2 linked regions of the Pseudoxanthobacter soli DSM 19599 genome follow. The protein of the gene in region 2 interacts with the protein of the main gene of each other region in a pairwise test. Links are inferred from orthologs where the notes say so. Each region holds a gene or a part of one and is shown on either strand. Other genes may lie near its edges.

The links.
Region 1: the proteins of mobA (region 2) and BUF17_RS02670 interact in binary tests that used the Escherichia coli proteins (3 or more experiments, as listed by UniProt). The link is inferred for Pseudoxanthobacter soli DSM 19599 from one-to-one orthologs.

What each region holds. Positions count from the first base shown.
Region 1 is NZ_FRXO01000001.1:627,913-637,746, reverse strand. The notes cover bases 2,880-5,857. They hold BUF17_RS02670 (molybdopterin molybdotransferase MoeA), read right to left. Parts: upstream 5,001-5,857; coding sequence 3,759-5,000; downstream 2,880-3,758. Other genes in these bases: trpC (indole-3-glycerol phosphate synthase TrpC), read right to left, coding at 5,710-5,857; moaC (cyclic pyranopterin monophosphate synthase MoaC), read right to left, coding at 5,132-5,668; recJ (single-stranded-DNA-specific exonuclease RecJ), read left to right, coding at 2,880-3,714. In the rest of the region: leuA (2-isopropylmalate synthase), read right to left, coding at 1-503; BUF17_RS02680 (phosphodiesterase), read right to left, coding at 891-1,688; more of recJ, read left to right, coding at 1,978-2,879; more of trpC, read right to left, coding at 5,858-6,543; trpD (anthranilate phosphoribosyltransferase), read right to left, coding at 6,554-7,582; BUF17_RS02650 (peptidylprolyl isomerase), read right to left, coding at 7,706-9,595. UniProt on the Escherichia coli protein: Catalyzes the insertion of molybdate into adenylated molybdopterin with the concomitant release of AMP.
Region 2 is NZ_FRXO01000001.1:374,600-378,709, forward strand. What follows is about bases 1,381-4,110. They hold mobA (molybdenum cofactor guanylyltransferase MobA), read right to left. Parts: upstream 3,212-4,110; coding sequence 2,549-3,211; downstream 1,381-2,548. Other genes in these bases: hisC (histidinol-phosphate transaminase), read right to left, coding at 1,416-2,471; BUF17_RS01625 (Mrp/NBP35 family ATP-binding protein), read left to right, coding at 3,316-4,110. Also shown: 5'/3'-nucleotidase SurE, read left to right, coding at 1-654; BUF17_RS01610 (protein-L-isoaspartate(D-aspartate) O-methyltransferase), read left to right, coding at 671-1,336. UniProt on the Escherichia coli protein: Transfers a GMP moiety from GTP to Mo-molybdopterin (Mo-MPT) cofactor (Moco or molybdenum cofactor) to form Mo-molybdopterin guanine dinucleotide (Mo-MGD) cofactor.

The sequences.
Region 1 (9,834 bases), 260 kb from region 2 along the record:
ACCTCCGCCTTTTCCATCCTGAACACCACGCGCCGGAACAGCGGCGCCGTGGCGTTGTAGAGGTGGACGATGGCCTTCTTCGCGCCTTCCAGCGATTCGAACGTCCGCGCGATCAGGTCGGCGCGCGACTGGGTCAGCACCTGCACGAACACGTCGTCGGGGATGAGGTTGCCCTCGATCAGGCTGCGGACGAAGTCGAACTCGGTCTGCGACGCCGAGGGAAATCCGATCTCGATCTCCTTGAAGCCGACATCGAGCAGCATGCGGTAGAACCGCATCTTCTGCTCGACATTCATCGGATTGGCGAGCGCCTGGTTGCCGTCGCGCAGGTCGGTCGAAACCCATCGCGGCGCCTTGGTCAGGCGGCGGGAGGGCCATTGCCGGTCGGGCAGGTCGACGGGGGAGAGGAACGGGCGGTACTTCGTTTCGGGGTGCTTCAGCATGGCCTTGGCGATCATCGGGACGGGAATGCCGGCGCGCGGGGCCGGCTCCGTCTGGAACATGGGGACAGTCTCTTGCGGTTTGATGGCGCGCCGGGCGCAGCAGCGAACCGCAGGGATGGCACGGAGGAGGCGTTCGGCGCAGCGGACAGCCGCCGGGATGCCGTCAATCCCGACGGCTGCCGATAAGTCGAAGCGTACGCAGGCCCGCACGGCGGAACGCGCGTCCGCCCGAGATCAGGCGATGGGATGCGTGCGGATGATCAATGGAGGGCATGACACGACCGGCGATCTAGGAACCCGAAAGCAACGACGAAAACCCGCCTTCCTCAGAAGGTCGGGCCGGAAAGTCGAAGCAGGGTCGCGGTCGTCGTGATCATGCGATTTCTATCGCATGGGTGCGGGACAGGCGTCAACGCATCCCGCATCGCGGGCAGGCCGGGGCGGCCGCTATGCGAACGGCAGCGGCCCCGGGAACGTCCCGATCGGCACCAGATGGGTGACGAGGCCGGTGTCCGGCGTCCAGCGGTGCAGGAGCATCGCCGGGGGCTCGATATAGGAGGCCGGCTCCGCGTCCTCCGACAGGCGGAGCGCGATCGCCGTCGTCGTGCTCGGTGCCGTGCACAGCACCGTGCCGCCGAAGCGCGTCTGCATCACGCGGTGGATGTGGCCGCACACGATGCGCTCGACCGCCGGATAGCGCGCGACGATGGCGGCGAGCCGGTCGCCGTTGAAGCAGCGATAGAGATCGATATAGGGGATGCCGCTCTCGAACGGCGGCTGGTGCATCATGATCAGCGTCGGCCGGTCCGGCTCTGCGGCCAGGGCCTCGTCGAGCCAGGCCGCGGCCGCGTCGTCGATGTCGCCGTGATGGTCGCCGGGAACCGTGACGTCGAACCCGACGATGCGGACCGGCCCGTGGCTGCCATCGGCGAAGTGCAGCGGACCCGTTCCCGAGCCGAACGCCATCTCCGGAAAGCTCCGCCGGAAGGCCTCGCGTTCGTCGTGATTGCCGGGGATCATCAGGAGTGGCTGGCGGATGCCGGCCAGCATCTCCCGCGCGGCGGCATATTCCGCCTCCGTTCCCTCGTCCACCAGATCGCCGCTGAGGATCACGACGTCCGGCGCCGGAACGAGGCCGTTGAGGTGCCGGATCGCGGCCTCGAACATCGCATTGGAATCGACCCGATCCTGGTAGAGCACGCCGCGCGGTCGCAGGTGCGGGTCGGAAAGCTGGGCAATCAGCATCGCGATCTCGGGCGTCGGTTGGAGGCGGTCCAGACGAGCTTAGGCCGCTTTCCGGCCGGATGGAAACAGCGCAGGGAACCGGCGGCCTCGCCCGTTCACGGCCGCGAACAATTCCCCGGATCGCCCGCGATCGGCAGAACGCGCTGGCCCGCGGTCCACGACGATTGCCCGACTCAGCCATTTCTGCCACTTCTCGATCATGATGCTTGCGCGATTTTCAGAGGCTGCGGGTGAAGCCGCCGTGCGGCCGATGCTCGGCGTCTCCCGCTCGTTGACGGGCAGGCGTTGGTTGGCGCGTCTCGACGACCGGGGCACGGCGGAGGCGACGGCGATCTCCCAGCGCCACGGCCTGCCGGACGTGATGGGCCGGGTGCTCGCCGGCCGGTCCGTGCCGCTCGATGCCGTCGATTCCTTCCTCGCCCCCACGCTGCGCGACCTGATGCCCGACCCCGCCGTCGTCACCGGCATGGTCGCGGCCGCCGAGCGGCTCGCCGATGCGGTGGCCCGGCGCGAGACCGTCGGCGTCCTCGCCGATTACGATGTCGACGGAGCCACTTCCGCGGCGATCCTCGTGCGCCACCTGAGGGCGCTCGGCCTCGATCCGCTGCTTCACATTCCCGATCGCTCCACCGAGGGCTACGGCGTCTCCAACGCCGCCGTCGAGCGCTTCGCAGAGGCCGGCGTGCGGCTGATGGTGACGCTCGATTGCGGCACCTCCAGCCACGAGGCGCTCGAGATCGCCGCCCGTCGCGGTCTCGATGTCGTCGTCGTCGATCATCACCCGGCGGGCGAGCGCCTGCCGCCGGCGGTCGCCATCGTCAACCCGAACCGGCAGGACGATCTGTCCGGCCTCGGCCACCTCGCCGCCTGCGGCGTCACCTTCCTCCTGTCGGTCGCGCTCAACCGCGTGCTGCGGGCCCGCCGCGCCTTTCCCGGCCGCGAGCCGGACCTGATGTCCCTCGTCGATCTCGTCGCGCTCGGCACGGTCTGCGATGTCGTGCCGCTGAAGGGCCTCAACCGCGCCTTCGTCGCCCGCGGGCTGGAGGTGATGCGCCGGCGCGGCAATCCCGGCCTCGCCGCGCTCGCCGACGCCGCGCGGCTGACCGGCGCGCCGACGCCCTATCATCTCGGCTTCCTGATCGGGCCGCGCATCAATGCCGGCGGCCGCATCGGCGATTCCGCCCTCGGCTCGCGGCTGCTGTCGTCCGACGATGCGGCCCTGGCGGCGACCATCGCGGCGGAACTCGATGCCCTCAACCGCGCGCGCCAGGATATCGAGGCCGCCGCGCTCGCCCAGGCCGATGCCATGATCGCGCTCGCGCCCGAGCGCGCCGTCGCGCTCGTGTTCGACGAGGGCTGGCATCCCGGCGTGGTCGGGCTCGTCGCCGCCCGCCTGAAGGAGCGCACGGGCCGGCCGGCCATCGCCATCGCGCTCGATCCGGAAGGCCGCGGCACCGGCTCCGGCCGCTCCGTCACCGGCGTCGATCTCGGCGCTGCGATCCGCGCGGCGGCCGACGAGGGCCTGATCCTCAAGGGCGGCGGCCACGCCATGGCCGCGGGCCTGACGGTCGCCAAGGACCGGATCGCCGATCTCGAAGCCTTCCTCGACGAACGGCTGGCCGCGTCCGTCGCCGCCGCCCGCGCCTCCGACGGCCTCAAGCTCGATGGCGCGATGACGGCGAGCGGCGCGAACCGCGCTCTGGTCGATACCATCGAGCGCGCCGGTCCCTACGGCGCCGGCCATCCCGAGCCGGTGTTCGTCTTTCCCGCCCATCGCATCGCCGATGTGCGGGTGGTCGGCCAGGGCCACGTCAAGACCTCCATCGTCGCCGGCGACGGCGGGCGGATGGATGCCATCGCCTTCCGCGCCGCCGATCGCGATCTCGGCCGCGCGCTTCTCGCCGCCAAGGGCGAGAGCTTCCACTTCGCGGGTGCACTCGGGCCGGACATCTTCGATCCCGCCCGCGTCACCCTGCGCATCGTCGACGCCGCCGATCCGCGTCAGGCCGCGTCCCGGATCGCCTGAGATTTCAGGACGGGCGGAAGACGAATTGGACGGACAGAGACGCGTCAGAGCCGGATGAACCGGCACGGCGCGCCGGCATCCGCCGCCGCCTCGTGCGGTTCGCGGATGAGGAGCGCGCCGGCCGCGGCGATGGCGGAGATCATCGAGGAATCCTGCACCGGAATCGGCGTGATCACCGGCGTGCCGCTCGCGCCGGTCGCCATCCGCGCGCGCATATAGTCCCGCCGCACATCGTTCTGCCGCACCGGCGCGCCGAGAATGCCGGTCTCCACCAGCGGCGCAACGGGCGCGATGCCGGCGAGGGCGCGCACCAGCGGCGCGAGCAGCACCAGCCCGCAGACCATGCTCGAGACCGGGTTTCCCGGCAGGCCCAGCACGCGCGTCCCGCCGAGCCGGCCGAACATCACCGGCTTGCCGGGCCGCATCGCGATCTTCCAGAAATCGAGCGCCACACCCTCGCGGGCGAGCGCCGCCGCGACGAGATCGTGGTCCCCGACGGAGGCGCCGCCGAGGGTGACGATGACGTCTGCTTCGCCTTCCACCGCCTGTGCGATCCGGCCGGCGATGTCGGCCACCGTGTCGCCGGCGATGCCGAGCGGCAACGCGGTGCCGCCGTTCGCCGCGACGAGGGCGGCAATGCCGAGATGGTTCGAGGCGACGATCTGGTCGGGTCCGGGTTCCGCGCCCGGCGGCACCAGTTCGTCTCCGGTCGAGAGAACAGCGACTTTCGGACGGCGGCGCACGGGCACGGTCGCGTGGTTGGCGGCGGCGGCCAGCGACAGCGTGCGGAAATCGAGCCGCGTGCCCGTGGCGAGCACGGTCTCGCCGGCGCGGAAATCGAGCCCGGCGCGGCGGATGTTGGCGCCTGGTTTCACGCCCTCGGTCGCCTCGATGGCGTCTTCGCCGAGGGTGCGGGTGTTTTCCTGGATCAGCACGGCATCGGCGCCGGCGGGCACCGGCGCGCCGGTGAAGATGCGCACCGCCTCGCCGGGACCAACCTCGCCGGCAAAGCGCCGGCCTGCTGCGGCTTCGCCGGTCCTGCGCAAGTGCGCGCCCGGAACCACATCGGCCGCGCGCACCGCATAGCCGTCCATCGCGGAGGCGTCGAACGGCGGCTGGGTGCGCCTTGCGACGAGATCGGCGGCGAGCACGCGTCCGGCCGCCTCGTCGATGGCGATCCAGTCCTCTCCGGCGGGTTCGGCGCCGGCCAGAATCCGCGCTGCTGCCTCGTCGACCGGCATCAGCGGCTTGCGTGCCGGCGACTTTGCAGCGGAATCCGATGCCATGGTGTCCTCGCCGGTTCGACGCGGGTGCCGCTTGGCCGGATCGAAGCGATCCGGCGGCGCGCCGCGTTCAGTCTGGAAATCCGAAAGAGCTCTGTCCGAACGTCGCGCTTCCGAAGTGCCGGCCCACCGGCTCAGGCGCCGTCCGCCCGCCAGTCGCCGGATCGGCCACCGGATTTTGACACGAGGCGGATGTCCGTCACGATCATGCCCCGGTCCACGGCCTTCGCCATGTCATAGATGGTGAGGCAGGCGACCGACACCGCCGTCAGCGCCTCCATCTCGACGCCGGTCGTGCCGATCAGTTTCGCGGTCGCGGTGACCCTCAGGCCGGGCAGGGCGGCATCCGGCTCGATCGCAACGTCCACGGATTGCAGCATCAGCGGGTGGCACAGCGGAATGAGGTCGCTGGTGCGCTTGGCGGCCATGATGCCGGCGATTCGGGCGGCACCCAGCACGTCGCCCTTCTTGAGGTTGCCGGCCACGACGAGCGCCAGCGTCTCCGGCGCCATCCTCACCACACCGGCCGCCACCGCCACGCGCTCGGTCGCCGGCTTCGCGGAAACGTCCACCATCCGCGCCGCGCCGCTCGCGTCGAGGTGGCTCAGCCGGGGCGCCTCGCCGTCGGCCCCGTCCCGCGCCGCGGCGTCGTCGTCTGTCGTGCAGGCCATCGCCCCATCTCCTGCCCGCGTGCGTGCCGTCCGCGCGGCCGTCAGGCCCGCGGCGTCAGCAGCCGCCGCGTCGCGCCGCTCACATCGTCCTCGCGCATCAGGCTCTCGCCGACGAGCAGCGTCTTGATGCCGATCTTCGACAGTCGTGCCACATCTTCCGGCGTGAAGATTCCGGATTCGCCCACCAGCAGCCGGTCCGGCGGCACCAGCGGCGCCAGCCGCTCCGAATTGGCGAGCGAGGTCTCGAACGTCCGCAGGTTGCGGTTGTTGATGCCGATCATCGACGAGGGCAGGGCGAGCGCGCGCTCCAGTTCCGCCTCGTCATGCACCTCCACCAGCACGTCCATGCCGAGCGAGAGCGCCGTCTCGGTGATCGCGCCCGCCTCGGCATCGTCGAGGGCGGCCATGATGACGAGCACGCAATCGGCCCCGAGCACGCGCGACTGGTAGACCTGATAGGGCTCGTACAGGAAGTCCTTGCGCAGCACCGGCAGCGAAACCGCGGCCCGGGCGGCGATCAGGAACTCGTCGCTGCCCTGGAACGACGGTGCGTCGGTCAGCACCGAAAGGCAGGCCGCGCCGCCGGCCGCATAGGCGCGCGCGAGCGCAGGCGGGTCGAAATCCGCGCGGATCAGCCCGCGCGACGGGCTCGCCTTCTTGATCTCGGCGATGAGCGCCGTGCGGCCGGCGGCGATCGCTTTCTGCAGCGCCGCCATGAAGCCGCGCGGTGGCAGGGTGGAGGCGGCAAGCCGGCGGATGTCCTCCTCCGGCACGGCGGCCTTCGCGGCGGCGATCTCGGCGCGCTTGTAGAGTTCGATGCGGGCGAGGATGTCGACCTTCTCGCGGGCCGCGCCGGTGGCTGTTGATGTCGTCATCATCGCGCTCCTACGCGCTCTGCGGTGCGGCGTTGGTCACGCGCACCAGGGCGGCGAGGCGCGCTTTCGCCTCGCCGGAATCAATCGACTGCGCCGCGCGGGCAACGCCGTCGGCGAGGGTCCCGGCAAGGCCGGCGACGACGAGCGCCCCGGCGGAATTCAGCAGCACGATGTCGCGATAGGCGCCGGGGGCGCCATCGAGCACGGAACGGAGCGCCTCGGCGTTGTGGGCGCCGTCGCCGCCCTTCAGCTCGTCGAGCGGCCAGCGGCGCAGGCCCACCTCCTCCGGCGTCACGTCGAACACCGAAACCGTTCCGCCGGACAGCGCCGCGACGTGGGTCGGCCCGGTGACGGTCATCTCGTCGAGCCCGTCCGAGCCATGCACCACCCACGCGGAAACCGAGCCCGTGGCCGCCAGCACCGTCGCGACCGGCTCGATCCAGCGGCGGTCGTAGACGCCGACAAGCTGGCGCCGCACGCTCGCCGGATTGGAAAGCGGGCCGACCAGATTGAACACCGTGCGGGTGCCGAGTTCCACGCGCGCCGGGCCGACATGCTTCATCGCGGCGTGGTGGGCCGGCGCGAACATGAACCCGAGCCCGGCCTCGCGGATGGCGGCTGCGATCCGCTCCGGTCCGATGTCGATGGCGACACCGAGCGCGGCCAGCACGTCCGCCGCGCCGGATTTCGACGACAGTGCCCGGTTGCCGTGCTTGGCGACGGGTACGCCGCAGCCCGCGACGACGAAGGCGGTGCAGGTCGAGATGTTGTAGGTGCCGACATTGTCGCCGCCGGTGCCGACCACGTCGATCGCCTCGGCCGGCGCCTCCACGGGCAGCATCCGCGCGCGCATGGTGCCGATGGCGCCCGCGATCTCGTCGACGGTCTCGCCCCGCACCCGCAGGCCCATCAGGAACCCGCCGATCTGTGCCGGGGTCGCCTCGCCGGCCATGATCACGTCGAAGGCGGCCCGCGCCTCGTCGTGGTCGAGGGGCAGGCCCGCGGCGACCTTGGCGATATAGGGCTTCAGCTCGGCCATCGGTATCCTCGTCCTGTCTCGTCGCGCGCCGCCCGGCTCGGCCGTCCGGCCGGCCCGGCGCGGGCCCGAGGCGGTCGGCCGTCGTGCGGTCGTGGCGCCGTCACGATCCCGTTACGATCGTTGTTACGACCCCTGGCCCGGCGCCACGACCTGCGTGACGGCGGCTTGGTTGATCTTGATGCCCTCGGAGGCCTCCAGCGAGGAGACATATTCCGACAGCAGCGCGTTGCCGACCGACTGGCCGGCCTGATCGGCGAGCGTGACGGAATCCGGCAGCGTGGGATCGAAGTCGGGGTCGTACACGTCCGACACCACGATGACCGACTGGCCGCCGGTCGCGGAGGCGGCGGTGGCGACGGAGCCCTTGGCGCTGCGGAAGGCCGCCGCGATGGCGCCCGCCGACAGGCCCGGCACCGGACCCGAGCGCTTGAACGGCGCCGTCGTCATCACGTCGACGTCGAGCGCCTTGGCGGCGTCATCGAGGCTCTGGCCCTTGCGCACCGCCTCGGCGATCTCGGCGGCCTTGGCCGTCAGCGCCGCCTGGGTCTTCTCCGCCTTCCACGCGGAGGCGACGTCGGCCTTCACCTCGTCCAGCGTGCGGTCGCGGGCCGGCGTGGTCTGGGTCAGGTCGACCCAGGCATAGCCGCCGCTCGCGAGCTTCACCGCATCCGAATCGCTGCCGCTGTCCGCCTGGAACGCGGCGGCGAGCACCGGCTGTCCGCCCGGCACATTGACCGCGTCGCCCTGCGGGCTGAGCCCGTTCAGGCTGACCGAGCCGACTTCGACGAAGGCGAGGTGGAACTTGTCGGCGATCTCCTTCAGCGACTGGCCGCCGGAGAGCGCGTCCTCGACCTGATCGTAGATGTTGAGCAGGTTGCGGCGCGCGAGGTCCTCCGCCATCTGCCGCTTGATGTCGCCTTCGACCTCGGCGAGCGGCTTGGTCTCGCCCGGCTTGATCTCGGTGACGATCACGATCACCGGGCCGAAACGGCCGTCGACGACGATCGGCTGGTTCGGGGCGGCGGAGAAGGCCGCGTCGGCCACCTTCGGATCGATCAGGCCGGTCTTGGCGACGAGGCCGAGATCGATGTCGGCCGGGCTCAGCTTGCGCTCGGCGAGGATGTCGGAGAGCGGGTTGCCGGCCGAGAGCTTGGCGAGCGCGACGTCCGCCGAGGTGCGGTCCGGAAACGGAATCTGCTGGACGTTGCGGCGCTCGGGCGTGCCGTACTTGGCGGCATTGCGCTCGTAGTCGGCCTTCACGTCCTCCTCGGAGACCGGCGTCGAGGCGGCGAGCGTCACGGGATCGAGCGTCGCCACCTGGAACGAGCGGTATTCCGGCGCCGAGAACTCCGCCTTGTGGGCGTCGAAATAGGTCTTGAGGTCCGCGTCGGTCGGCTCGGCGATCTTGCCGGCGGCCTGGGGCGGCACGTCGATATAGCGTACGGTGCGCTGCTCGTTGCCGTAGGTATAGAGCGCCTTCAGCATGATCTCCGGCGCGGTGATGCCGGAGAACAGGCCCTCCATGATCTGCCGGCGCTCGGAAAGCCCGCGGATGGCGTTGACATAATCCGCCTCGGCAAGGTCGTTGGCGGCGAGGATCGCCCGCATCCGGTTCGGATCGAACTTGCCGTCGGCGCCCTTGAAGTTCGGGTCGGCCTGGATCTGGCGCAGCAGTTCCTCGTCGGTGACGCCGACGCCGAGCGCATCGACGGTGTTGTTCATCACCGTCTCGGTCACGATCTGGCTCAGCACCTGCTGCGGCAGGCCATAGGCCGCCGCGTCGGCCGGCGAGACCGGGCCGCCGACATTCTGGCTGAGCGCCTGCATCGCGCGGGCATAATCGCGCTGGAAGCGGGTGAGGGGCACCTCGGTACCGCCGACGGTCGCGACCGTGGACATGCCCATTCCGCGGAACGCATCCGCGACACCCCAGATGACGAACGACACGACGAGGAGGCCCATGAGGATTTTCGCGAGCCAGTTGCCGGCGCCGCGGCGCAGTTGATTGAGCATCGTGTTTCGTGCCGTTCCGTCCGCGGCGTCTGCGCCGCTCCCGATGGGTCCTGATTGCGCGGAGGTCGCGCGTGAGCGGCGGATCATAGTTATCGCAAGGCAAAGGGGAAAGAGGGGAACGCAGACGCGGAGACCGCCGTCTGCCGGTCGCAAACCGCGGCCGCGCGGACATGTGCGCGCCTTGCCGGTGGACAGTTCGCCGCGCGCGCATTAGAGCACACCCATGCCATTGGCCCGGG
Region 2 (4,110 bases):
TCCGGCAAATCCCATTCCGTCACGCTGAGCGATCCGCTTCGAGTGCGCGATCTCGGCGGGCAGCGTTTTGCCGTGCGCGGCACGCCGACCGACTGCGTCATCATGGCCGCCTGCAATCTGATGCCGCGTCGGCCCGACCTCGTCCTTTCCGGGGTGAACCGCGGCCAGAACGTCGCCGACGACATCACCTATTCCGGCACCGTTGCCGGCGCGATGGAAGGCACGCTGCTCGGCATCCGGTCGATCGCGCTTTCACAGGCCTTCGGCCCCCAGAACCGCAACGAGCCCTCGTTCGAGGCGGCAGAGGCGTTCGGACCGAAGCTGATCCGCGATCTCGTCAGCTACGACCTGCCCCAGGGGACGCTGCTCAACGTCAACTTTCCCAACCGCAAGCCGTCGGAGATCGAGGGCGTCGAGGTGACGGTGCAGGGCCGCAGGCCCGAGGAGTTCGTCTCGGTCGACGAGCGCTCCGATGGGCGCGGCAATCCCTATTACTGGATCGTCTACGGCCATACCCCGTTCGAATCCGAGCCCGGCACCGATTTGCGGTGCATGGCCGAGGGACGGATATCGGTCACGCCGCTCAGGCTGGATTATACTTCCCATGCGAATCTGACCGCGCTGCGCGATCACCTGTCCGTACGAGCCGATTGAGGGCCTCACCGCGACTATGGGCAACGAGCCGACACAGGCCGAAACCGACCGCATCGCCCTTGCCAACCTGGTGCTGACCCTGCGGCGGCGGGGCGTGCGGGACAGGCGGATCTACGCCGCCATCGAGAACATCCCGCGGCGGATGTTCCTGTCGATCGAGAACAAAGCCCACGCCTGGGAAGACCGCCCGCTTCCGATCGAGTGCGGGCAGACCATCTCCGCGCCGTCCATGGTGGCGATGATGACCGAGGCGCTGGAAGTCGGCCCGGGCGACCGCGTGCTGGAGATCGGAACCGGCTCCGGCTACCAGACGAGCGTGCTGAGCCGGCTCTGCCGCGAGGTCTACACCATCGAGCGCTACCGCTCGCTGACCGCGCTTGCCGAGGAACGGTTCGCGGTGCTGCGCTTCTCCAATATCGTCACGCGGGTAGACGACGGCATCAACGGCTGGCCGGAAAAGGCGCCGTTCGACCGTATCCTCGTCACGGCGTCCGCCCAGGCGGCGCCCCGGGCGCTGGTCGAGCAGCTCAAGGTCGGCGGCATCATGGTGATGCCGCTCGGTCCCGCCGTCGGCCCGCAGCAGCTCATGAAAGTGGTGCGCACCCAGCGGGGCGCCGACCTGACGGCCGTCGGCCCGGTCCGCTTTGTGCCCCTCGTGCCAGGCGTCGCCAACAAGTTGTAAAGAGCGTCGCCAACAAGCTTTAAGGAAGCGGCGCCAAAAAGTTGTGAGAAAGCGTCGCCGCCGGAGAACGGGGCCGTTCTCACACGATTTCGCGCAGCGCCTCGGTCAGACGGCGGCACTCGTCATCGGTTCCGATGGTGATGCGCAGATAATCCTCGATCCGCGGCTTGTTGAAGTGACGGACGATGATGGCCCTTTCGCGCAGCTTGCCGGCCAGTTCGGCGCCTGCATGTTCGGGGTGGCGCGCGAACACGAAGTTGGCGGCCGAAGGCAGCACGACGAAGCCCATCGCCTCGAGTTCGGAGGTGAGCCTTGCACGGCTCGCCATCACCTTGCCGCGGGTCTCGTCGAACCAGGCAGCATCCTCGATGGCGGCCGTGGCGCCAGCGGCGGCGAGACGGTCGAGCGGATAGGAATTGAAGCTGTCCTTGACGCGCTCCAGAGCCTCGATCAGCGGCCGCTGGCCGATGGCGAAGCCGACGCGCAGGCCGGCGAGCGAGCGCGACTTCGAGAGGGTGTGGATCACCAGCAGATTCGGATAGCGTTTCACCAGCGGGATCGCGCTTTCGCCACCGAAATCGACATAGGCCTCGTCGATCGCCACCACGGCATCCGGATGTTCGGAAACCAGCCGTTCGATCTCGGCGAGGGGCAGGGCCGAACCGGTGGGCGCGTTGGGGTTCGGCAGGATGATGGCCCCCGCCGGCTGGCGATAGTCGTCGACCCCCACCTGCATCGCATCGTCGAGCGGCACGGTGACGTGGCGCACGCCGTAGAGCCCGCAATAGACCGGATAGAAGCTGTAGGTGATGTCCGGAAACAGCAGCGGCCGATCATGGGAGAACAGGCCCATGAACGCATGGGCCAGCACCTCGTCGGAGCCGTTGCCGACGAAGACTTCGGACGGATCGACGTCATGGAGCGCACCGATCGCCGTGCGCAGCTTCAGGCTGACCGGATCGGGATAGAGCCGAAGCCCGTCGCCGGTCTCCGCGGCGATGGCCGCGAGCACCTTCGGCGACGGCGGATACGGGTTCTCGTTGGTGTTGAGCTTCACGAGGCCCGCCATCCGGGGCTGCTCGCCCGGAACATAGGGCGTGAGCGTGTGAACGATCGGGCTCCAGAAGCGACTCATGACGATGACCTGAAAGGCGGAAACGCGCGTGACGCATGGAAGCGCACAAAGCGCCCGCAAATGCAACTGCCGGCCGGTTACGCGCCGGCCCGGACCGCAGCTTCCGCAGCAGCGAGATCGTCCGGCGTGTTGAGGTTGAAGAACGGATCGATATCACGGGCCGGAACCGCGAACGACACGGCGATGGCAGCATGCCGCGCCTGCCACCGGGCGACGCTGCGATCGTCCTGGCCGGCCAGCCATTCGATGAGGTCGCCCGACAGCGATGTCGGCGTTGCCGCGAAGACCGGGTGAGGCCGCCCGCCTGAGGCTGCCACGGCGATCCGGCCGTCCGCTGCTGCTGCGAGCCGCCCGGCGAGGTCCGCCGGGAAGAACGGCGTGTCGACGGCGACGGTGACCAGCAGGGGCGCGCCCAGATCACGAGCCCAGAGCAGGCCGGCGAGCAGGCCGGCGAGCGGACCCTGCCGTCCGGGAACAGGGTCGCGGAGAACGGGGAGGTCGTCCGGCAGCGCCGGCACGCCGTCATCCACCCCCCGGTTGACCGCAAGCGGTCCGACTTGCGGCGCGAGGCGCGATACGGCCCGCTGGAGCAGCGTTCGTCCGGCAAGTTCCGTCGTCGCCTTGTCGCTTCCCATGCGACGCGAAGCGCCGCCGGCAAGAACCAGGCCGGCAACGTCATTGCGCGACATGAACGGAGGTTGGGGCGCTGCTTTGAAATCGGCTATGACCATACCCACCATTAGAACGTTCGGCGCCCGCGGGAAAAGGGGACGCCGCGTTTGAGCGTGCGGCCCGCCTGGCGGGGGAATCGGGCGATGTCGGCTTCGGCCTGGAGGACAGCGACGTGAGCGAGTTGAACAAGGCGGCGGTGCTGGAAGCGCTCAAGGCCGTGACCGGGCCTGACGGCACCGGCGACGTGGTTTCGCTCGGCCTCGTGTCGGATGTGTTCGTCTCAGATGGGCGGGTGGCGTTCTCGATCACGGTGCCGGAGACGCGGGCGCGTGAACTGGAGCCGCTGCGGCTTGCCGCCGAGCGCACCGTGCTGGCGCTGCGGGGCGTGGAGCGCGCCATGGTGGCGCTGACCGCGGAGCGGCCCGGCGGGGCGGGCCATCCCGCCCACGCGAACCACGGCCACGGACGTCACCCGCATCCTGCCGGGACCGCTGACCCCGCGCACCGCGCGCCGCCGCAAGCCCCGGGCGGGCCGCAGGCGGCGACGCGCATGGGCGTTCCCGGTGTCGCCTCGCTGATCGCGGTCGCCTCCGGCAAGGGTGGCGTCGGCAAGTCCACGACGGCGGTCAACCTCGCGCTTGCGCTGAAGGATCTCGGCCTGAAGATCGGCGTGCTCGATGCCGACGTCTACGGTCCGTCGATTCCGAAGCTGCTCGGCCTCTCCGGGCGCCCGCAGACCGTCGACGGCCGCACGCTGGTGCCGATGGAGGCCCATGGCCTGAAGGCGATGTCCATCGGCCTCCTGATCGACGAGGGCACGCCGATGATCTGGCGCGGACCGATGGTGGTGTCGGCCCTCCGGCAGATGCTGATGGACACAGCGTGGGGCGAACTCGACGCCATCGTCATCGACATGCCCCCCGGCACCGGCGACGTGCAACTGAGCCTCGCGCAGCAGGCGCCGATC